4 regions of the Ensifer sp. ENS08 genome follow, and region 1 is predicted to be linked to each of the others. Evidence: predicted binding sites of a transcription regulator. Region 1 holds the regulator's gene; each other region holds the start of a gene.

Region 1 (5,818 bases):
CCGGCACGGCCAGGAGCTTTTCGGCGCGGATTTCCTTCAGCAGATCGGCCGAAGGGCCCTTCACCTTGATGCCCAGCATCAAACCGTCGCCGCGGATGTCCTCGATGACATCAGGGAAGCAGTCCTTGAGCGACGCAAGGCCCTGGCGGAAGACCAGCGCGACATCGCGCACATGCGTCAGGAATCCGTCGGCCAGAACGACGTCGAGCACGGCGTTGCCGACGGCCATGGCCAGCGGGTTGCCGCCATATGTGGAGCCATGCGTGCCCGCCACCATACCAGATGCGGCTTCCTCAGTCGCGAGGCAGGCGCCGAACGGGAAGCCACCGCCGATACCCTTGGCGACCGCCATGATATCCGGACGGATATCCGCCCATTCATAGGCAAACAGCTTGCCGGTACGGCCGACGCCGGTCTGGACCTCGTCGAGGATCAAGAGCAGGCCGAACTCGTCGCAGAGCGCGCGCAGTTCCTGCATGAACTCCTTGGTCGCCGGACGGATGCCGCCCTCGCCCTGGATCGGCTCGATCAGGATCGCTGCGGTTTCCTCGGTAATCGCATTCTTGACCGCGGCGATGTCGCCGAACGGAACCTGGTAGAAGCCCGGCGCCTTCGGCCCGAAACCTTCGATGTATTTCTGCTGACCACCGGCGGCGATCGTCGCGATCGTGCGGCCGTGGAAGGCGCCTTCGAAGGTGATGACGTGGAACTTCTCCGGGTGGCCCTTGGAGAAGTGGTAACGCCGTGCCGTCTTGATGGCGCATTCCAGCGCTTCCGCGCCCGAATTGGTGAAGAAGACCTTGTCGGCAAAGGTCACCGCCGTCAGCCGGCGGCCGAGGCTTTCCTGGCCCGCAATTTCATAAAGGTTGGACAGGTGCCAGACCTTGTCGGCCTGCGCCTTCAGCGCTTCGACCAGGTGCGGGTGCGCGTGGCCGAGCGAGTTCACGGCAACGCCGGCACCGAAATCGAGATAACGCGTGCCGTCTTCAGCGATCAGCCAGGCGCCCTCTCCTCGCTCGAAACGCAACGGCGCACGCATGTAGGTATCGTAAAGCGGCGTGGTTGCAGTCATGCGAGGCTCTCCTTCACTCCAGATCGACATCGATCCCGCGCCTCACGCGGGCCGATAAAAATCAAAAATGCCGCCTTTCGGCGGCGCAGGCACTATTCCCATTTCGCGCTGCAATGTCAACAAAACCAAGCCTTGCAGCGCAACATGAAGGGTCGATTCCTGGCAGCAGAAAAATCGTCCGGGAGGGCTTGCAAAAATGCAACGCTGGCCGAGCAAGTTGGGGAAAACTACGAAATCGATTCGGCCTGATTCCCGGGACTCTTGCCACAGAGTCCAGCGGTCAGTACGTTAACATTCAATTACTAGACGCATGCGGCGGACCTAGTCACCAAAAGAGTTATCGCGTTTGCAACCCCGGGGTTTAACCGGGGTGCGGTGAGGGATTCTGCCATCCCCAACGCTGAGAACGGAGAGTGCAGAAATGAACTGGACTGACGAGCGGGTGGAGAAACTGAAGAAGCTTTGGTCCGAGGGCCTGAGCGCAAGCCAGATCGCGGCGCAGCTCGGCGGCGTCAGCCGTAACGCTGTCATCGGCAAGGTTCACCGCCTGAGCCTGCCAGGTCGCGCCAAGGCCGGCGGCAGCACCACGACGGCAGCCCGTCCGAAGCGCCCGACTTCGGCACCGCGCGCACCGAACTACGCTTCGCGCGTTTCGACCCGCCCGGTTGCACGCGCGGCCGGCGCTGTCGTTCTCAAGGAAGAAATCGAAGTCGATCTCGTTGCCGAGCAGGATTTCAGCACCCGGACCGACGTAGTCGTGCCGATGTCGCGCCGCCTCGAGCTGACCCAGCTCACCGAGCGCACCTGCAAGTGGCCGATCGGCGACCCGCTGAAGGAAGAGTTTCACTTCTGCGGCAACGATTCCCCGGAAGCCTCGCCTTACTGCACCTTCCATGCGCGGCTGGCCTACCAGCCGTCGGGCGAGCGCCGCAGGGCCCGCTGAGAAGCCGGACCGCATCAATAAAAAGGGGCCGATCGGCCCCTTTTTTTGTTGGCGACTTTCAGACCGCTCAGCTTTCGAGCGAATAGCCGGCGCCGCGAACGGTGCGGATGACGTCGGGCATGTTCGAGAAGTTCAGAGCCTTGCGCAGACGACCGACATGCACGTCGACGGTGCGCTCGTCGACATAGATGTCATGCCCCCAGACGCCATCCAGAAGCTGCGAGCGAGAGAAGACGCGGCCCGGCGAGGACATGAGGAACTCCAGAAGACGGAACTCGGTCGGGCCGAGGCGCACTTCGCGGCTGCGGCGATGAACGCGGTGGGTCTCGCGGTCGAGTTCGATGTCGCCGCAGCGAAGCAGCGTCGAGAGCACCTCGGGCTTTGCCCGGCGCAGCATCGCCTTGACGCGCGCCATCAGCTCCGGCGTCGAGAAGGGCTTGACCACGTAGTCGTCGGCACCCGTCGCCAGACCCCGGACGCGCTCGCTTTCCTCGCCGCGCGCCGTCAGCATGATGATCGGCAGACGTTCGGTCTCCGGACGCTGGCGCAGCCGACGGCAAAGTTCAATGCCGGAAACACCGGGCAGCATCCAGTCGAGGATAAGCAGGTCGGGCAGCCGCTCCTGAAGCCGGATCTCCGCCTCGTCGCCCCGCAGGATCGTATCGACGTCGAAGCCCTCGGCTTCCAGATTGTAACGCAGCAGAACGCTCAGCGCCTCTTCGTCTTCGACTACGGCGATTTTTGGCAACATCAGGTAACGTCTCCTTACCGCGGGCGGCCTTTGGGCTCATCGGCCCGGCCGGCGCTCAGACACTCTAAATCTGGAGCACATCCGCCGTTTTCAAAGGCGGGGCGAAAACCGCATGCTTCAGATACAGGAATTCGGGGCCGCGACCGAAGCCGCGACCGGATCAGATTTCAAGGGGCATGCATGCTTACGGCGCGCTTGGCGCTCAGTCGTTGACCGAGCCCAGCGTCGACGTGGTGTCATCCTTCGGACGCTCGCCTTCCGGCTGAGCACCCGTCGCCATGTAATAGATCGTCTCAGCGATATTGGTCGCGTGGTCGCCGATGCGCTCGATGTTCTTGGCGCAGAACAGAAGATGCGTGCAGGGCGTGATGTTGCGCGGATCTTCCATCATGTAGGTCAAGAGCTCGCGGAACAGCGAGGTGTAGATCGCGTCGATCTCCTCGTCACGCTCGCGGATGCTGTTGGCCTTTTCCGGCGAGCGCGAGGCGTAGACGTCGAGCACTTCCTTGAGCTGGACGAGAGCGAGCTCTGCCAGATGCTCGAGGCCACGGGCGAGCTTGCGCGGAATGCCGGAGCCGGCGACCGCGATCACGCGCTTGGCGGTGTTCTTGCCGAGGTCGCCGACGCGCTCCAGATCGGAGGCGATGCGGATCGACCCCATGATCTCACGCAGGTCGGCGGCGACCGGCTGACGCTTGGCGATCGTGACGATCGCCTTCTCACCGATCTGGCGCTCGGCGTCGTCGAGGACGGTGTCGTCCGAGATCACCTTCTGTGCGAGAGCCAGGTCGGAGTTGACCAGCGCGCGAACGGACTCGGCGACCATCTGTTCGGCGAGGCCGCCCATCTCCGAGATGCGGCGCGTCAGGTACTTCAGTTCTTCGTCATAGGCGGACATGATATGCATGGACATGATCGTCGATCCTTACGGGCGCTTTGCAGTTACTGTTGCAGCCTTATGCGGCCTCAGCCGAAGCGGCCCATGATGTAATCCTGGGTGCGCTGGTCATCCGGATTGGTGAACATCTTGTCGGTGTCGTTCTCCTCGACGAGATTGCCGAGGTGGAACATGGCGGTGCGCTGCGAAACGCGGGCGGCCTGCTGCATCGAGTGGGTCACGATGACGATCGTGAAGTTCGTGCGCAGCTCGTGGATGAGCTCTTCGACCTTGGCGGTCGCGATCGGATCGAGAGCCGAGCACGGCTCGTCCATGAGGATGACTTCCGGGCTGACGGCGACGGCACGCGCGATGCAGAGACGCTGCTGCTGACCACCGGAAAGGCCGGTGCCGGGCTCCTGCAGACGATCCTTTACCTCGTTCCACAGACCGGCCTTCTGCAGGCTGGTCTCGACCACCTCGTCAAAGTCGGCCTTGGTGCGGGCAAGTCCGTGAATCCGCGGGCCGTAGGCGACGTTGTCGTAGATCGACTTCGGGAACGGGTTCGGCTTCTGGAAGACCATGCCGACGCGGGCGCGAAGCTCGACGACGTCGATCGTCGGGTCGTAGATGTCGTCCTCGTCGAGCGTGATCTTGCCGGTGACGCGGCAGTTCTCGATCGTGTCGTTCATGCGGTTCAGCGTGCGCAGGAAGGTCGACTTGCCGCAACCCGAAGGTCCGATCAGCGCCGTGACCGTGTTCTCGCGGATGTTGAGGTTGACGTCGAAAAGCGCACGCTTCTCGCCGTAATAGACCGACACATCCTTGCCGATCATCTTGTAGGGCACGGTGTTCATTTTCTGATCCAGAGCCTTCTCGACTGCTGCTTCTGACATGATGTTCATAGTAATTACCTCACTACCAGCGGCGCTCAAAGCGACGTCGCAACAGAATGGCTCCAAGGTTCATGACGACCAGGAAGATGAGAAGAATGATGATTGCGCCGGAGGTGCGCTCGACGAAGGCGCGTTCCGCCTCGTTGGCCCACATGTAGATCTGCACCGGCAGTGCCGTCGACGGTTCCATCGGCGAACCGGGAAAATCGACGACGAAGGCGACCATGCCGATCAGGAGCAGCGGCGCGGTTTCACCAAGCGCGTGGGCAAGACCGATGATGGTGCCGGTCAGGATGCCCGGCATTGCCAGCGGCAGCACGTGGTGGAAGATGGTCTGCATCTTCGACGCACCGAGACCGAGGGCCGCCGAGCGGATCGACGGCGGGACCGCCTTCAACGCCGCACGGGTGGCGATGATGATCGTCGGCAGGGTCATCAACGTCAGCACGAAGCCGCCGACGACGGCTGCCGAGCGCGGCATGCCGGCGAAGTTGATGAAGACGGCGAGACCCAGGAGGCCGTAGACGATCGACGGAACGGCCGCGAGGTTGTTGATGTTGACCTCGATCAGGTCGGTCAGCCGGTTCTTCGGCGCAAACTCCTCGAGGTAGATCGAGGCGGCGACGCCGATCGGAAGCGACAGCACCAGCACGATCAGCATCATGTAGAGCGAGCCGAGGGCAGCGACGCCGACGCCTGCCGCTTCGGGACGGCTGGAGGCGCCGAAGGTGAAGATGCCGGTGTTGAAGCTCTTCTTCAGGATGCCGGCGCTCGCCAGCTCGTTCATCCAGGTGACCTGCTGGTCCTTGACCTTGCGCTTGCCCTCATCGACCGAGAGATCGATCTGGCCCTTGAAGGCGGAGTCGATGTTGGCCTCGGCCAGCAGCGTGACAGGAACCGTCTTGCCGATGATCGACGGGTCGGCGGCGACCATGTCGCGCAATAGCGTGCGGGAGCTCGCGGAAACCATGTCGGTCGCCTGCTTGACCTGCGGCCGCTTGGTGGCGTCGATGCCGAGCTGCTTGACGAGCGCGTCGCGCACCAACAGCGGATAGTTGGCGGTCATCAGCACCTTGCCGTCGGTCGCGCGTTCGCCTTTGGGGTCGATGACCTTTTCGGTGAATTCGATCGGCAGCGTAATCGTCGTCTGCTGGAATGCGGTGTAGCCGTTGGAAAAGACGGTCCACAGCAGCAATGCCAGGAAGAAGAGACCGGTGCTGATCGCGGCCATGCCGTAGAAGCGGAACCGGCGTTCGGCAGCATAGCGACGCTTGATGCC
Region 2 (5,818 bases), on a different contig from region 1:
GACGCGATGCGGATGCTCTTGGCATGGAAGCGCGAGCCGAGCACCAGCAGCAGCACGCCGAGCAGCAGCCAGACGACCGAATAGGTGTAGGTCTCGCCCTGCAGAAAACCCTTCCAGTCCGCGATGTTTTCCCCCTGCCAGACACGGCGGACCGTGAGGCTCGCCCAGGCGAAAGCAAGCACCGCGCCGCTGACCGCAAGTGCCATGACATAGGGCAAGGGCCGCTTGTCGCGTGCATACCAGGCGAGCCCCGCATAGCCGAGCCCCGGTAACAGATAACCGATCAACAGCAGGTCGAAGAACGGGATACGCCCCAGCAGTTCGCCGCTGAAATAGGGGTTGAGGCCGAGGAGATGCGCCGAAAGCACCGACAGCATCGAGAGCACGCCGAGGCCCATGCCGCCGTAGCGGAAGACCGGGCTCGGTGATTTCATGTCGAGGCTCATGAAGATCGCCGAGGCGCCGATTGCCAGCAGCGTGTAGATCGACTGCTCGCCGAGGGTCGGCACCGCGCTGTCGAGCACGCCGCCGTTCATCGCATGGCGCACCAGGATCGCGAGCGTCAACAGCACGAAAAGGCTGGCAAGCGCCTGCAGCAAGTTGCGCACCCGCGTGCCTGGCCAGGATCTCAGGAAATAGGCGGAGCCCGCAAGCAGCACGGCGGGGATGCCGTAGCCCGGCAGCAGCGCATTGAAGACGGGCGTGGTGCCGAGATTGCCGGCACCGACGATCGTCGGCTCCCAGGCGATGCGCCCGAGTACGACGACGGCCGCTGCACCAGTCATCCACGGCAGAATCGGCCAGGTGCGGATCCGCGTGGCGAGCGCATAGGCCGTTCCAAGCACGGCGATCGCAAGCGTCGTGACCAGCCCGTCCGTCCAGGCGTGGAGGGCAAGCACGAGAAAGGTGAAGGAGCCGGCCACCAGCAAGCCGGCCGCCGTATCGCGCGCCACCGCCTCGCTTTCGCGGCGGTAGAGCCAGTCCGCAAGCGCCAGCAGCGCCGCCGCGGCGACGAGTGAGAACAGGCCGTGCGGCAGGTCGAAGGCATAGTTGCCGGTCATCAGGAACGACATCGCGACGAGCGCGATCGGAACGACCGCGGCGATGCCCGCCCAGAGTGTCGAATATTGCGGATGGGCGACGAGCCGGCGCGACAGCACGAAACCGCCGAGTGCGACGAACAGCGCCGCAAGCAGCATTGCGGTGATCATCGCGGTGCGCCCGGGCAGGACGACTGCCGGAAGAGCGTCGGCCAGCGAGGGATCGAGATAGGCGAGCACGCCGCTCAGCGCCGTCAGGCTCCAGACGCCAGCAACAGCGCCGACCGCTGAAAGCACGGCGGGATAGACTGCCGTTGTCCGCCAGGCGCCCAACGCCGCCAGCGCCGCAACGACAACTGCAAACTCCGCCACCGGAAAGCGGACCGCATAGACTGCCGGGCTGATGAGGAGGAGCGCAAGCATGGTGACGACGATCGCGGCCGAAATGGAGATTGCCGCGTGCGGTGGAACGAACAGGCGTTCCCATGGCCCGACGACGGCCCGGGGTCGGGTTGTCGCTTCGGTCGGCTCCAGCATTTCGGACCCTTCAGTCGCATCACGCACTTCGCGCGCTTCTGCCACTGGCTCCCGTTCGATGGCGGCAGGCCAGATAAGTCCGATGCCGGCGATCATCACAAGTAGGACGAAAGCGACCGGCCGTGCTTCGAAGGGCGATGCCGCAGCGACATAGGCAAGGCCCCAGAGCCCTATGCCAACATTGGCAAGCGTTGGCACTACGGTCCATCGGCGCAGCCGCGATGCAAGCAGGGTCGCGAGCCAAACGATCGCGAGGAAGCCGAAAAGAACCCAGGGGCGCGGTTCGTTGCTCGAAACCAGCGCCGGCGTGATCAGCGAGGCAAGCAGGCCGAGGCCAGCGAGCGCCTGCCCATGCAGCAGCGACAGACCAACCGTGGCGAGCGAAATCGCCGCCAGGAGAACGAAGGCCGTGCCCGTGCCGATATAGTCGTAGATGCCATAGGCGGCATAGGCGACCCCGAAGAGGGTGACGGCACCGGCCGCCGTCAGGATGCCGGGGATCATGGCGTTATGGAATTCGTTGGCGATCACGGGCACCGCGCGCCGACGGATGACCTCGCCCGCCGCCATCAGCAGGAGGCCGAACAAGGCAGCAAGCGTCAGGCGAACCGCCGGGCTCAACAGCCCGGCATCGATTGAATACTTGACCATGAAGACGCCGCCGAGCGCCAACGCGATGCCGCCAACCCAGACGGCCCAACGGGCGCCGAGGCGACTTTCCAGGCTTTCGGTCTGACGGGGTACGGTTGCGACCGGCTGCGGTGCTTCCGTGCTGGCAGCGATCGTCTCCTCGCCCTCGATTTTGGCCGCGGCTCCTTCCGCATCGCCGAAAATCCGCGCGCCCTCGCGCGCACTGGCCGAGAAGGCGGCAGCGGCATCGTCCAGCGTCTCTGGCTCCGGCGTCTCCGACATGGCCGACAACTCGTCCGCAGCCGCAAACGCCTCGGTCGCCGTTTCAGCCGGGGCGCCTCCCCCCGGAGCGGCCTTCAGCGCCACGACCTCCGCCTTGAGGGCGGCGAGTTCGGCACCAAGACGCTCGGTCGTCCTTCGGTTGCCGAGATAGGCGGACAGGGCCAGAATAAAGGCAGCTAAAGCAATAAGTTCGAACATACTTTCCCCTGGCAGTCGCAATCGCCGGCGCGCGCAACCATACAGACTTTTATGCAAGCGCCAAATCTATAGACGGCCGAGCGCTGTAATCTCTTCACGGAAATGTCGCAGAACTGTCATGGGGCAGCTGGTACAGGCGGATGAACACCGCTGCCTTGCGCGGTGGTTTCCATCGTTCAACCAGGAGACCCGATCATGGACAAGCATCTCGCCCAGACGGAAGAGACCGAATTCAAGACGCTGACGGAACGCAGGGAAGAGCTGGAAGACGTTGGCCACAACTGTTCCGCCAATCCGACAATGGGCGACATCATCCACCGCCGCTTCTCGCGCCGGTCGTTCATCGGCGGCTCGCTGGCAGTTGCCGCGATCTCGACCACCGTCAGCCCGCTCGCTCTCCTGACCGCCGAAGAGGCACGCGCCGAGGACGGTTCGCGCTTCGACTTTACCGAGATCGAAGCCGGCGTCGACGAAAAGCACCATGTCGCCGAAGGTTACGATGCCGACGTCCTGCTTCGCTGGGGCGACAAGATCTTCGCCGACAGCCCGGAGTTCGACCCGAAGAACCAGACGGCCGCTGCCCAGGAAAAGCTGTTCGGCTACAACAACGACTATGTTGGCTTCATCCCGCTCGACGGCAGCGCCGACCACGGCCTGCTCGTCGTCAACCACGAATACACCAATGCCGAACTGATGTTCCCGGCCTTCGCCAGCGTCGTGAAGGAAAAGGTGACGAAGGACGGCAAGGAAGTCGAGGAAGAGAAGGTCGTTCTCGGCGAATACAGCAAGGAGCTGGTCGACATCGAGATGGCCGCACATGGCGGCACGATCATCGAGATCCGCAAGGTCGACGGCAAGTGGCAGCCGGTTCTCGACGGCAAGAACAACCGTCGCATCACCGTCAACACCGAGATGCAGATCACCGGCCCGGCCGCCGGTCACGACCGCCTGAAGACGCCGTCCGACCCGACCGGCAAAAAGGTGTTCGGCACGCTCAACAACTGCGCCGGCGGCGTCACCGCCTGGGGCACCTACATGATGGCCGAAGAAAACTTCAACGGCTATTTTGGCGGCGAGATTGCCGAGGACCATCCGGAATACAAGCAGCTGAAGCGGCTGGGCGCACCGGGCGGCCAGTATGAATGGGCGTCCTTCTACGACCGTTTCGACGTCTCCAAAGAGCCGAACGAAGCCAATCGCTTCGGCTGGATCGTCGAGGTCGACGCGCTTGATCCGACGTCGGTGCCGAAGAAGCGCACAGCCCTCGGCCGTTTCAAGCACGAAGGCTGCGAATCGATCGTCAACAAGGACGGCCGCGTCGTGCTCTATTCCGGCGACGACGAGCGCTACGACTATGTCTACAAGTTCGTGACCAAGGGCACGTTCAACCCTGACGATCGCGCCGCCAACATGGACCTCTTCGACGAGGGCACACTCTATGTCGCCAAGTTCGACGAAGACGGCACCGTCACCTGGATGCCGCTGACGCACGGCGAAGGCCCGCTGACCGAAGCCAACGGCTTTGCCTCGCAGGCGGACGTGCTGATCAACACCCGTCTTGCCTCCGACGCGCTCGGTGCCACCAAGATGGACCGTCCGGAAGACGTTCAGCCGAACCCGAAGACGGGCAAGGTCTACGTGATGCTGACCAACAACACCAAGCGCAAGGCCGAAGAAGTCGACGCGGCCAACCCGCGCGCCAAGAACGCCTTCGGCCACATCGTCGAGATCACCGAGACCGACGGCGACTTCGCGTCGCTGAAGAGCCGCTGGGACGTTCTCTTGAAGTGCGGCGATCCGAGCGTTGCCGAGGTCGGCGCTTCGTTCTCGACCGCCACCACCAAGAACGGCTGGTTCGGCATGCCCGACAATTGCGCCATCGACACCGATGGCCGCCTCTGGGTATCGACCGACGGCAACAACGAAAAGGACACCGGCCGCACCGACGGCATCTGGGCGATCGACACGGACGGCGCCGCCCGTGGCACGTCGAAGCTCTTCTTCCGCGTGCCGGTCGGCGCCGAAATGTGCGGCCCCTGCTTCAACCCGACCTCGGACACATTCTTCCTCGCCGTCCAGCACCCAGGCGACGCCGGCCTTGCAACTTACGAGACGCCGGCCACCCGCTGGCCGGACTTCCAGGACGACATGCCGGTACGCCCGGCTGTCGTCGCCGTAACGAAGCAGGGCGGCGGTCGCATCGGCTGATCAGGACTGCGATTACAAAGAGGAACGCCGCGCCATTCTGCGCGGCGTTTCTTGCTTCCGACATTGCTTGAGCGACGCAATTCCGGGCAGACAACCGCTTCGCACTTTTCCTGGAATTGCTCAGCTTGAAGTGACGCAATTCCGGGCGGAAAACCGCTTCGCACTTTTCCTGGAATTGCTCAGCTTGAAGTGACGCAATTCCGGACGGAAAACCGCTTCGCACTTTTCCTGGAATTGCTTTAACGCCTGAGATTGTCGATCGGGAAGATGGCGCAGGTTTCGGTGCCGTGGGCGAGCAGCTTGCCGTTACGGTCGCGCAGCCAGGCTTCGGAGGTCGCGATGGTGCGGCCACGATGCACGATGCGCCCCTCGCAGAAGACCTCGCCCATATCGGGCAGCAGCGGCCGCACGAGGTTCACCTTGAACTCGACCGTCGTATAGGCCTCCCCAGGTTTGACGGTGGTGAAGACAGCGCAGCCGAGGGCCGAATCCATGATCGTTGCCGTCCATCCGCCATGCACTGTGCCAAGCGGATTGAGGTGTTCCTCGGTCGGCAGCCCCTTGAAGACCACCCGACCCTCCTCGACTTCGCTCAACCCGAACTTCAGCGTCTTCGACATCGGCGGCGCCGGCAGCTCGCCGCTCAAAAGATCCTGCATTGCCTTGAGACCGCCATCGCGGGCGACGCGGTCGAGCGACAGCACGCCGACGCCGGATACGGACATGCCGGGATAAAGCTCTTGGTACATCGATAACTCCTGGGAATCAGGCGGCTGAGGATTGCGCTTTCAGCGCCTTCAGCGCCGCATGGACGAAACCGTCGCGGGCGGAAGAAACGTCGAGGCCGCGCGGCTCATAGACATGGCGGTGGAGGAAGAAGGCGGTCAGGCGGAAGGCGGCGGCGAGGCTGTCGTGATCCGCAG
Region 3 (5,818 bases), on a different contig from region 1:
GTTCATCCCTGTTGTTGCCGCCTGTCCCGGCTGCGGACGCACCACGTCCACGGTGTTCCAGGAACTCGCCCAGAAGATCCAGGACGACATCCGCCGCAACATGCCGGTCTGGCGCGAGAAGTATCCCGGCGTCGAGGGCCTGAAGGTCGCGGTCATGGGCTGCATCGTCAACGGCCCGGGCGAAAGCAAACATGCCGATATCGGCATCTCTTTGCCCGGCACCGGCGAAATGCCGGCCGCCCCCGTCTTCATCGACGGCGAGAAGGCAATGACACTGCGCGGCCCCAACATTGCCGGCGACTTCGAGACGCTGGTTTCCGACTATATCGAGAAGCGCTACGGCCGCGGCCAGGCGGCCGCTGAGTAAGCAGCCGCGCTTTGTCCACGCTGTGGCCTCAGAGCCGTGATGTCAGCAGCTTGAAGCCGGCAAAGGCGAAGAAGCCGGCCATCAGGCTCTCGATCAACCGCCTGGACTTGAGATAAGCGCGGTGTACCGGCGTGAGCGAGAAGACGATCGCAAAGCCGCAGAAGGTCATCAGACCCAAGACCATGCAGCCGCCGATAAAAGTGGCGGTAACGCCGACCGGCGCGCCCGCGGGCATGCCGAGTGACACCAGCATGATCCAGGAGAAGATCGCCTTGGGGTTCGTCAGGTGGATGCCGAGCCCCTTGAGATAGAGCCGCTTCAGCGAGGTCTGCACCTTTGCCGTCGGTACGATCGCGCTCTTGTCGCTGCGCATGGCGGCGCGTAGCGCGTTATAGGCGAGCCAGAAGAGATAGCAGGCGCCGGCGATCTTGAGCACGATGATCGCGTGGCCATAGGCGCGGATCAGCGCCGAGAGACCGGAGGCCGTCAGCATTGCCCAGGTGTAACTTCCCGTCAGAACGCCAAGGGCAAGCGCCAGGCCCGCCTTTCGTCCCTGGCTGACCGAGGTGGTGATGATCGCCAGGATCGCCGGCCCCGGCGATGCGGTCGCGATCAGATAGGCGGTCCAGGCAATGAGAAGCTGCGGCAGATAGGGCGTCAGGTCGAACATGTAAGACAAGCTCCGGCTCGGTCGCCGGAGGCTAGATCAGTCCATCGCTTGTTTGAAACGGCGAAAATGTCACCGAGACAACTTAGAGGATCTCGTCTAGCGCCTCGATCAGGCGCGCGCATTCGGCATCGGTGCCGATGGTGATGCGCAGGAAATCGGAGATGCGCGGCTTGGCGAAATGGCGCACCAGCACGGCGCGATCGCGGAGCGCCTTCATCAGCGTTTCTCCGTTATGGCCGGGATGCCGTGCGAAAACGAAGTTTGCCGACGAAGGCAGCACCTCGAAGCCGCGCGCTGTCAGTTCGGCCGTGAGCCGGTCGCGCGACGCGATGATCTTGGCGCGGGTCTCCTCGAACCAGGCTTCATCCTCGATCGCGGCGATGGCGCCGGCCTGGGCCGGGCGGCCGAGCGGATAGGAGTTGAAGCTGTCCTTCACCCGTTCCAGCGCCTCGATCATCGGGCTCTGGCCAATAGCGAAGCCGACGCGCAAGCCCGCAAGCGCGCGCGACTTGGAGAAGGTCTGGACGACCAAGAGGTTCTCGTATTTCGAAACCAGTTCCGCGGCCGACTGGCCGCCGAAATCGACATAGGCCTCGTCGATGACGACGGGCTGGTCCGGATGGCTTGCGACCAGCCGCTCGATGTCGGCGAGCGGCAAAGCGATGCCGGTCGGGGCATTCGGGTTCGGCAGGATGATCGCGCCGCAGGGCCGGTCGTAGTCGGCGAGATCGATCTCGAAGCGATCGCTGAGCGGGATCTCGACCGTGTCGATCTCGAAGAGCCGCGCATAGGTCGAATAGAAGCTGTAGGAGATATCCGGATAGAGCAGCGGCGCGTCGTGCTTCAGCAAGCCGGCGAAGATGTGCGCCAGCACCTCGTCCGAGCCGTTGCCGACGAAGACTTCTTCGGCGGTCACGCCATAGCGTACGGCGATGGCCTGGCGCAGCTTCAGCGCCAGCGGGTCCGGATAAAGGCGAAGATCGCTGCTCGCTGCCGCGGCGATCGCGTCGAGCACCTTCTCAGACGGGCCGTAGGGGCATTCGTTGGTGTTGAGCTTCACCAGGTTGGCGATGCGCGGCTGTTCGCCAGGCACGTAGGGCTTCAGCTTGGAGACGATCGGCGACCAGTATTTGCTCATGGATCTAGCTCCTGCGATTGGCGATGAAACGGGCGGCTTCGACGAGAATGGCCGAGCGCGCTCCATAGGGCGCAAGCAGCGCTTCGGCTTCGGCGACCAGTTGCTCCAGCCGGTCTTCCGCCCAGGTCTGGCCGTTGAGCGCGACCAGCGTGCCCTTGCCACGGGCGGCGTCCTTGCCGGTTGCCTTGCCCATGGTCTCAGCATCCGCGGTAAGGTCGAGCAGGTCGTCGGCAAGCTGGAAGGCAAGGCCGATCTTTTCGCCGAAGGCGCGAAGCCGCGCGCGGTCCTCCTTCGCGGCGCCGGCGACGATGGCGCCAGCCTCGCAGGCAAAGCGGATCAGGGCACCTGTCTTCATCGCCTGCAGCGTGACGATCCCGGCCTCGTCCGGTGGCGACTTTTCCGCGGCCAGGTCGAGCGCCTGTCCGCCGGCCATGCCGCCGTGGCCGGCGGCGCGTCCGAGCGCCAGGATCAGTTCCACCTTCTGCGCATCCGAAAGCGCTGTCTCGGGTGCTGCGATGATATCGAAGGCGAAGGTCAGCAGGCTGTCGCCGGCAAGAATCGCCGTCGCCTCATCGAAGGCCCTGTGCACGGTCGGCTGGCCGCGGCGCATGTCGTCGTCGTCCATCGCCGGCAGGTCGTCATGGACCAGCGAATAGCAATGCACGCATTCGAGCGCCGCGCCGACGCGCAAGGCCGCATCGCGATTGCCGCCGAGCAGATCGGCGCATTCGATCACCAGGAAGGGGCGCAGACGCTTGCCGCCGTTCAGCACGCCGTGGCGCATGGCCGCGAGCAGGTTTGCCGGCCGGGCGATTTCGTCGGCTTCCGTCGTCTGGCCGAGCAGACGTTCCAGCAGACCCTCGACGGTGCGGGCATTGGTGGCGAGGCGACGGGTAAAAGGCGATGTGTCCTGGCTCATGCGCGCTCTTTGACATGGGCGAAGAGGGCTTTCAACGGGGATTCGTGTCGCAGCCGCGCGCTTTCCCTGGGACAGCCTTCTCCGCGCCTTGCCTTTTGCCAGAAAGCCCGTTCAACTCTGCCTGCGCATGCACTAAGAGAAGCGGATGGACAGCGAGGTGAACAGTCAGGCCGCGAACGTCGTTCCGGAAGCGCGCGAGGAGGGCGAATTGCCTTCCAGTCGCTGGTCTTCGCTTCGCCGGACGTTGCGTACGCGTCGCCGCCAGATCGTCCTGGCTGTCCTGGGCTTTCTCGTCCTTCCCTACGCGCTGATCGTTCTCTACCTGGTGGAGTTCATCCATCCCGTCTCGACGCTCATGCTGCGCGATCTCGTGCTGCTGCGCGGCTACGATCGGCAATGGGTCGAGTTCGATGATATCGCCCCGGTTCTGGTGCAGTCGGTGATGATGTCGGAGGACGGGCAGTTTTGCGCGCATGACGGCGTCGACTGGGGCCAGATGCGGGGCGTGGTCGAGGATGCGCTCGAAGGGGAATCGACCCGCGGCGCGAGCACCATTCCGATGCAGACGGTCAAGAACCTCTATCTCTGGAACGGTCGCTCCTTCCTGCGCAAGGGCATGGAACTGCCGCTGGCGGTCGCCGCCGACTTCGTGTGGAGCAAGCGGCGGATGATGGAGATCTATCTGAACATCGCCGAATGGGGCGACGGGATCTATGGTATCGAGGCGGCCGCCCGCCATCATTTCGGGGTTTCGGCGTCGAAGCTCTCGCGCCGGCAGGCGGCGCTGCTTGCGGTGTCGCTGCCCAATCCGAAGGAGCGCAACGCCGGAAAACCAGGCCGCGGTCTCAAGCGTCTGGCGAACCTGATCGAGCGCCGCGCCAGCCGCTCCGGCGGTTACATCACCTGCCTTTATAATTAGGATCAGACCTTTTCATTGGATGGGCTCGTCGGGCGATGTCATGCTCGCGTTGTAGAGTTCTGCCATCTGGGCCTCTCTCCCTTCGAAAGGCCCGATTGCTCCATGACCTTGATTTCCCCCTCGCTTCTCGCCCTTGGCCGCAGCGCCAACGATGCCCCGCCGAGACATCTCGGAACGCGCTACAACACCGAAGGCCAGTTCCTTTCGGAACCGGGCAACACGGTTGTGTCTCACGTTGCCGCCGGATCGCCGTCCGAGGCCGCCGTGCTTGCGGTGCGCGACCGGGTGATGGCGATGCCCGAGGCGGGGCAGTTCGCCTTTACCCACCCGTCCAGCCTGCACATGACGATCTTCCAGGGCATCATCGAACACCGCCGGAAGCTCCCTTACTGGCCGGCTGGCATGCCGCTCGATACGCCGATCGAGGTGATGACGGCGCACTATTGCGAACGGCTTGCGCATTTTGCGCCGCTGGAGCAGTTCCGCGCCCGCGTGACCGAGATCACGCCGACGGGCCTTGCGCTCGAAGGCGACGGTGCCGCCGACCGTGCCGGTCTCAAGGCCTGGCGCGACGCTTTCGCGGAAGCCTTCGGCTATCGCCATCCGGATCATGACGACTACCAATTCCACATCACCTATGCCTACCCCGTCGACTGGCTCGACGATGCGGCGCTGCCGCGCTGGCAGGCGATGCTGGACGAGCAGCTCGCTTTTCTGCGCGAGCAGGCGCCGGTGATCGCGCTCGATCCGCCGGCCTTCTGCTCGTTCGAGGACATGAACCATTTCGAGGAACTGATCGTTTTCTCGGAGAGACCAGCAATCAAGGAACAGAAATGACCGGACTTACACTCTATGTCGGCAACAAGAACTATTCGTCCTGGTCGATGCGGCCATGGATCGCGATGACGGCAGTCGGCATCGATTTCTCGGACGTGGTCATTCCGTTCGATTTCGCCGCCGGCAATCCGGAGATCCGGGCGATCTCGCCGACCGGAAAGGTGCCGCTGCTGCGCCACGGGGACCTGCTTATCTGGGAATCGCTGGCGATCATCGAATATGTCGCCGAACTCTTTCCCGACGCCGGGCTGTGGCCGGCCGACCCTCAGGCGCGCGCACGGGCGCGCAGCTATTCGATGGAGATGCTGTCCGGTTTTCGCGCTCTGCGTGGTGCCTGCCCGATGAACATCCGTCGGCCAAAGCAGGCGCTGGACGTTGGCGCGGACGTCCGCGCGGACGTGGCACGTATCGAGCAGATCTGGACGGAGGCGCTTGCGCGTTCCGGTGGCCCGTTCCTCTTCGGGTCCTTCAGCGCGGCCGATGCGATGTACGCGCCTGTGGTTAACCGCTTCGACGTCTATGATCTCGTTGCGGATCGAGAAACGCTCGGCTACATGAACCGCGTGAAGGCACATCCGGCGTTCCTGAAATGGGAGGAGGCCGCCCGCGCAGAGCCGTGGGTCGTCGCCGAAGACGAGGTCTGAAAAGGTCGAGTCGAAAAATTGCCCGTGGGGACTGGTCAAACGGCAGTTGTCCATGTATAAGCGCGCCAAATTTCCGTGATTAACATCTGTTTTACACGGCCATTTCGGCTGCTGAACAGTGTTTGCCCGATAAGTGGAGAATGAAATGGCTGTACCTAAAAGAAAAACGAGCCCGTCCAAGCGTGGCATGCGCCGTTCGGCTGACGCTCTGAAGACCCCGACCTACGTCGAAGACAAGAACTCCGGCGAACTGCGTCGCCCTCACCACATCGACCTGAAGACCGGCATGTACCGTGGCCGTCAGGTTCTGACCCCGAAGGAAAG
Region 4 (5,818 bases), on a different contig from region 1:
CGTCACCGCGACCGACCTCGTGCTTATGGTCGTGCAGATGCTGCGCAAGAAGGGCGTTGTCTCGAAGTTCGTCGAATTCTTCGGCCCAGGCCTCGACAACATGACGCTCGCCGACCGCGCCACCATCGGCAACATGGGTCCGGAATACGGCGCCACCTGCGGCTTCTTCCCGGTCGACAGCGAAACCATCAACTACCTCACCATGTCCGGCCGTGAAGAGCAGCGCATCGCTCTCGTCGAAGCCTATTCCAAGGCTCAGGGCATGTGGCGTGACGGTGACGGTTCCGAGCTCGTCTTCACCGACACGCTCGAACTCGACCTCGGCGACGTCGTTCCGGCCATGGCTGGCCCGAAGCGTCCGGAAGGCCGCATCCCGCTCGAAAGCATCGCATCGGGCTTCGCAACCTCGCTTGAAGGCGACTACAAGAAGCCGGGCCAGCTTTCGAACCGCTATGCCGTCGAAGGTACCGATTTCGATCTCGGCCATGGCGACGTCGCCATCGCTGCGATCACGTCCTGCACCAACACCTCCAACCCGTCGGTCCTGATCGCTGCCGGCCTGCTCGCCCGCAACGCGGTCGCCAAGGGCCTGAAGTCCAAGCCGTGGGTCAAGACCTCGCTCGCACCGGGATCGCAGGTCGTCGGCGAATATCTCGCCAAGTCCGGCCTGCAGAAGGACCTCGACGCGCTCGGCTTCAACCTCGTCGGCTTCGGCTGCACGACCTGCATCGGCAACTCCGGCCCGCTGCCGGCGCCGATCTCGAAGACGATCAACGACAAGGGCCTGATCGCCGCCGGCGTTCTCTCGGGCAACCGTAACTTCGAAGGCCGCATTTCGCCGGACGTCCAGGCGAACTACCTCGCTTCGCCGCCGCTCGTCGTCGCCTACGCGCTTGCAGGTTCCGTCCAGAAGGACCTGACCAACGAACCGCTCGGCGAGGACCAGGACGGCAAGCCGGTCTTCCTCAAGGACATCTGGCCGACCTCCAAGGAAATCCAGGAGTTCATCTTCAAGTACGTCACCCGCGAACTTTACGCGACCAAGTACGCCGACGTGTTCAAGGGCGACGAAAACTGGCAGGCCGTTCAGGTTCCTCCGGGCCAGACCTATGCCTGGGACGACGGTTCGACCTACGTGCAGAACCCGCCCTACTTCGTCGGCATGGGCAAGTCCGGTTCGGGCATCTCCGACATCAAGGGCGCCCGCGTGCTTGGTCTCTTCGGCGACAAGATCACCACCGACCACATCTCGCCGGCCGGTTCGATCAAGGCGGCTTCGCCGGCCGGTGCCTACCTCATCGGTCATGGCGTCGGCGTTGCCGACTTCAACCAGTACGGCACGCGTCGTGGCAACCATGAGGTGATGATGCGCGGCACGTTTGCCAACATCCGCATCCGCAACCACATGCTCGGCCCGAACGGCAAGGAAGGCGGCTACACCATCCACTATCCGTCCAAGGAAGAGATGTCGATTTACGACGCCGCCATGCAGTACAAGGAAGAGGGCGTTCCGCTCGTCATCTTCGCCGGCGTCGAATACGGCAACGGTTCGTCGCGCGACTGGGCTGCCAAGGGCACCAACCTGCTCGGCGTCAAGGCCGTCATCGCGCAGTCCTTCGAGCGTATCCACCGCTCGAACCTCGTCGGCATGGGCGTCATTCCCTTCGTCTTCGAGGAAGGCACGACCTGGGAATCGCTGGGCCTCAAGGGCGATGAGATCGTCACGATCGAAAATCTCGCCAATGTCCAGCCGCGCGAAAAGCGCGTTGCCAAGGTAACCTACGGCGACGGCAGCGTGAAAGATGTGCCGCTCGTCTGCCGTATCGATACGCTGGATGAAGTGACCTACGTCAACAACGGTGGCATCCTGCAGACGGTTCTGCGCGACCTCGCCGCTTAATCGCGCGAGCGCATACAAGGCTCTGGAGCCGGGACGCCGAAAGGCGCCCCGGCTCTTTCTTTGAGGTGCACCGGCCAACGATCGGGTGCTGGATCGCGCTCACTTGCCATCTCACTCCAACGTGACTTCCCGTTGATGCAGGGGCGTCGTATGTAGTGAACTCCCCCACAAGGAGTAGGCCGCCGGCCGGTAACGAAGTGACGCCATGACATCCGCAGACCGTTCTTTCATTCGCCCTGTTGCACTGGCTTTCGGGCTGCTCGCAGCCGCCGGTGCCCCTGCCGGGGCGCAGGAGAAACAGGCGGTCAAGGGCGTTGTCGAACTGTTCACCAGCCAGGGCTGTTCGTCCTGTCCGCCGGCGGATGCGGCGCTGAAGTCGCTGGTCGACGAGGGCGATGTGGTGGCGCTCGCCTATCACGTCGACTACTGGAACTATCTCGGCTGGGCCGACACGCTGGCATCGAAGGAAAACACCGAGCGGCAATATGCCTATGCGCGCATGCTCGGGCGCAACGGCGTCTACACGCCCCAGGCGATCCTGAACGGCCGCGACCACTTGAACGGCGGCAACCTGCAGGCAATCAAGACGCGGCTGGAAACGATGAAGGCGGAAGGCAAAGGGCTTGCCGTTCCCGTCGACGCCAAGATCCTCGGCGAAGAAATCCAGATCACAATCGGTAGCGGCATCGGCAAGGCCAATGTCGTCGTCGTCTATTTCGACCGCGCCAAGATCGTGAAGATGGAGAAGGGGGAGAACAGCGGCAAGGAAGTCCCCTATTGGCATGCGGTGCGTGACATACAGACGATCGGCATGTGGGACGGCCAGCCCGCGTCCTTTACGCTGCCGGCGACGGTGCTGACCGAGCGCCCGGGAAACAGCGGCTGCGCGATCCTGCTGCAATCGATGAAGGACAAGGAAACGCCGGGTGCCATCATCGGCGCTGCGGCCGTGCTCGCCGGCCCTCAGGGCAAATTGTAGGGACGGCGAAGCGCAAGGGGTTGGTTCGGCCCGGCAGCATCGAGGGGCTGGGGCTGAGGGTTCGAAGTTACCGGACCGAACCGGCCATAACTGCGTTCGGTGAACTCCCGCAGCATGACGATCTGACCGGACATACGGTGGCAACGACTCTGTCCGTCAGCGCCCGCGAGTTTTGCGATGAATTGGGGCGCCGGTTTGACTGAAATGGGGCAGAGGCAAGAAATGACCTCATCGTCCCATGGCTTCCAGCTTGCTTTTCGGCTCGTGTCAGGCACACTGTAATCGTTCTGTCACAACAGAAGGCCGGATTGCCGATGACCGATGAGCCGGATTTGCCGCAAGGCGAGGCGCGCCATCAGCGCGAAACCACTTCCGAAGTGGTCGTCGATCTTCACGAATACAAGAACGCCAAGAACGCTCCCCCCATCACTTTCCATCGCCGCGAATTGGATCAGATCCTGTGGGTCTACGGCCGTATGGTCGGCGAAGGCGAGTGGCGGGACTACGCGATCGACCACCTGAGGGACCGCGCGGTCTTCTCAGTGTTCAAGCGTTCGGGCGAAATGCCGCTCTACCGGATCGAGAAGAACCCGAAACTGGCCGCGAAACAGGGCGCCTATAGCGTGCTGAACATTCACGGCACGATCCTGAAGCGCGGTCACGAGCTCGCCCAGGTGCTCAAGGTATTCGACAAGGTGCTGAGGCTGGTGGAAACCTGACCACCCGGGAAAGTGTGACATCAGGAGACGCCCGCCGACGTCACGGGCAGCAACGGCACGACCTGCCTACGGCGCGCTTCGAGGCGCTTCGCCGACTGACGTTCTTCAGCAAGCGATGGTCACTGGTAGAGGGTGTCCGGATAGACGTCTTCCGGCGGGTCGGTCGCCTGGCCCTCGCCGAGCGCGAGCTGCATGATCGTCGTGTCGAGCCAGCGGCCATGCTTGAAGCCGGTCGCTTTCATCGTGCCCTGGAGTTCGAAGCCGAGCGACCGGTGCACGGCGATCGAGGCCGGATGGGCACCGCCGATCACCGCGACCATCTGGCGGAAGCCGAGTTCAGTGCAACGCCGGACGAGTTCGACCAGCAGCGCCTTGCCGGCACCCTTGCCGCGCGCTTCCGGCGCCAGGTAGATGGAATCCTCGACCAGGAAGCGATAGGCCGTGCGCGTGCGGAAGCCGGATGCGTAGGCATAGCCGATGATCGTCCCGCCCGCGTCTACCGCAACCATGTACGGGTAGCCGCTGCCGATGATCGTTTCGAACCGCGCCCGCATCTCCTTTTCGGATGGCGGGTTGATCTCGTAGGTCGCAACCCCGTGCAACACGGATTCGCGATAGATCTCGGTGATGACGGGAAGATCGGCCAGGGTGGCGTCGCGCAGGGTCAGGGACATGGCTAAAGACTTTGATCCCAAGGTTTCGTCGTCCTTTCACTCCCACGGAGCCCGGACGCTTTCAAGCTGCTCCAGCAAACAAAAAAGGCGGCCAAAGCCGCCTTTTCCGTCTGCTGTTCAGACTTAGTTGTTCCGGTTGCCCATAAACTGGAGCAGGAACATGAACAGGTTGATGAAGTCGAGGTAGAGCGTCAGCGCGCCCATGATCGCCTTGCGGCCGGCAACGGTGCTGTCATCGGCTTCGTAGTACATTTCCTTGATCTTCTGCGTGTCGTAGGCGGTGAGGCCTGCGAAGATCAGCACGCCGATCACGCTAATCGCGAAGGCGAGCGCCGAAGAGGCGAGGAAGATGTTGACGATCGACGCGATGATGACCCCGAACAGACCCATGATCAGGAACGAGCCCATGCCGGACAGGTCCTTCTTCGTGGTGTAGCCGTAAAGCGACAGGGCGCCGAACGAGGCGGCCGTCACGAAGAACGTCTGAACGATGCTCTGGCCGGTGTAGATCAGGAAGATCGACGACAGCGACAGGCCCATCAGGGCCGCATAGATCCAGAACGTCGTCTGCGCGGCAGAAACGCTCATGCTATTGATGCGGAAGCTCATGAAGAACACGAGCGCCAGCGGCGCCAGCATCACCACCCACTTCAGCGGGCTCGTATAGATCGCAGCACCAAAGGCAGTCAGCTGGCCATCCGAAAACGCCATTTGGAAGGCCAGGTAGGCCGCGACGCCAGTGATCGCCAGACCAAGCGCCATCAGGTTGTAGACCTTCAGCATGTATGCGCGAAGGCCTTCGTCAATCACGGCACCCGCCTGAGCGCCGGCGGGCGACATTCGGGTTTGGTAATTTCTCAGATCAGCCATTGTTTCCTCATTCAAGCTCCGGTGGAAGTTACGGTGTCGGGCGGCGAATATCGCCCTGGAAGATGAGCTTCCACGCCCAGGCGCCGCTGCGGAGCTCCAGCATGCCTGTGGACAAATATGATGCCGAAACCCGCTGCACACAAGACCCGGCACTCCCGGATTCCGTTGCACCGGACCGATTCAGACCGGCGCAATAGGGATTTACGGTTAACTCGGCCCGGTCAAAGTTCGCGCAGGACCGGCGCCGCCTTCTGCCCGAGAATGCGCCATGTACCGGCAAGTCCGATGCCGACCGTCATCACCAGCGCTGCCACAACCGTCACGATCGCCACGTCGGGCAGGAAGCTCGACGGCAGCGTCATGATGCGGTTGACGACGAACCAGGCGGCGATACCGCCGGCAAACAGCGCAAAAACTGCGGTTGCAAGACCGAGGATCGCGTATTCGTAGCTGAACGCCTTGATCAGCGTCACCCGCGTTGCCCCCAGCGTCTTCAGGACCACCGCATCATGGACGCGCGCCCGGTTGCCGGCCGCAAGTGCGCCGGCCAGCACCAGCACGGAGGCGACGAGCGCCACGGCCGCGGCCGCCCGGATCGCCGTTGCCAGCTGACCGAGCAGCCCATTCACAATGTCGAGAGCGTCCTTCACCCGTACGCTGGTGATCGTCGGATAGG

What was found. Region 1 encodes PhoB, which activates phosphate uptake and scavenging genes when phosphate is short. Its sites were predicted from a motif close to TGTCATNNANCTGTCAT; they were not measured.
Region 2: IB272_RS18365 (PhoX family phosphatase) is a predicted target of PhoB. The motif match lies at 2,791-2,807, and genes of this name have one in related genera.
Region 3: IB272_RS13295 (DUF1868 domain-containing protein) is a predicted target of PhoB. The motif match lies at 4,050-4,066, and genes of this name have one in related genera.
Region 4: IB272_RS13105 (DUF2794 domain-containing protein) is a predicted target of PhoB. The motif match lies at 3,157-3,173, and genes of this name have one in related genera.

What each region holds. Positions count from the first base shown of each region.
Region 1 covers NZ_JACVBF010000001.1:679,621-685,438, forward strand. The annotation lists gene IB272_RS03185 (aspartate aminotransferase family protein) at 1-1,072, opposite strand, end outside; gene IB272_RS03190 (GcrA family cell cycle regulator) at 1,494-2,015, shown strand; gene phoB (phosphate regulon transcriptional regulator PhoB) at 2,083-2,766, opposite strand; gene phoU (phosphate signaling complex protein PhoU) at 2,969-3,682, opposite strand; gene pstB (phosphate ABC transporter ATP-binding protein PstB) at 3,733-4,548, opposite strand; gene pstA (phosphate ABC transporter permease PstA) at 4,562-5,818, opposite strand, start outside.
Region 2 covers NZ_JACVBF010000007.1:275,700-281,517, forward strand. The annotation lists gene IB272_RS18360 (DUF2339 domain-containing protein) at 1-2,687, opposite strand, end outside; gene IB272_RS18365 (PhoX family phosphatase) at 2,883-4,895, shown strand; gene IB272_RS18370 (PaaI family thioesterase) at 5,135-5,644, opposite strand; gene recO (DNA repair protein RecO) at 5,661-5,818, opposite strand, start outside.
Region 3 covers NZ_JACVBF010000004.1:256,953-262,770, reverse strand. The annotation lists gene ispG (flavodoxin-dependent (E)-4-hydroxy-3-methylbut-2-enyl-diphosphate synthase) at 1-367, shown strand, start outside; gene IB272_RS13315 (LysE family translocator) at 396-1,037, opposite strand; gene hisC (histidinol-phosphate transaminase) at 1,120-2,175, opposite strand; gene IB272_RS13305 (polyprenyl synthetase family protein) at 2,180-3,094, opposite strand; gene mtgA (monofunctional biosynthetic peptidoglycan transglycosylase) at 3,240-4,013, shown strand; gene IB272_RS13295 (DUF1868 domain-containing protein) at 4,116-4,850, shown strand; gene IB272_RS13290 (glutathione S-transferase family protein) at 4,847-5,494, shown strand; gene rpmF (50S ribosomal protein L32) at 5,640-5,818, shown strand, end outside.
Region 4 covers NZ_JACVBF010000004.1:216,662-222,479, forward strand. The annotation lists gene acnA (aconitate hydratase AcnA) at 1-1,900, shown strand, start outside; gene IB272_RS13100 (thioredoxin family protein) at 2,106-2,879, shown strand; gene IB272_RS13105 (DUF2794 domain-containing protein) at 3,194-3,598, shown strand; gene IB272_RS13110 (GNAT family N-acetyltransferase) at 3,718-4,272, opposite strand; gene IB272_RS13115 (Bax inhibitor-1/YccA family protein) at 4,396-5,142, opposite strand; gene IB272_RS13120 (ABC transporter permease) at 5,364-5,818, opposite strand, start outside.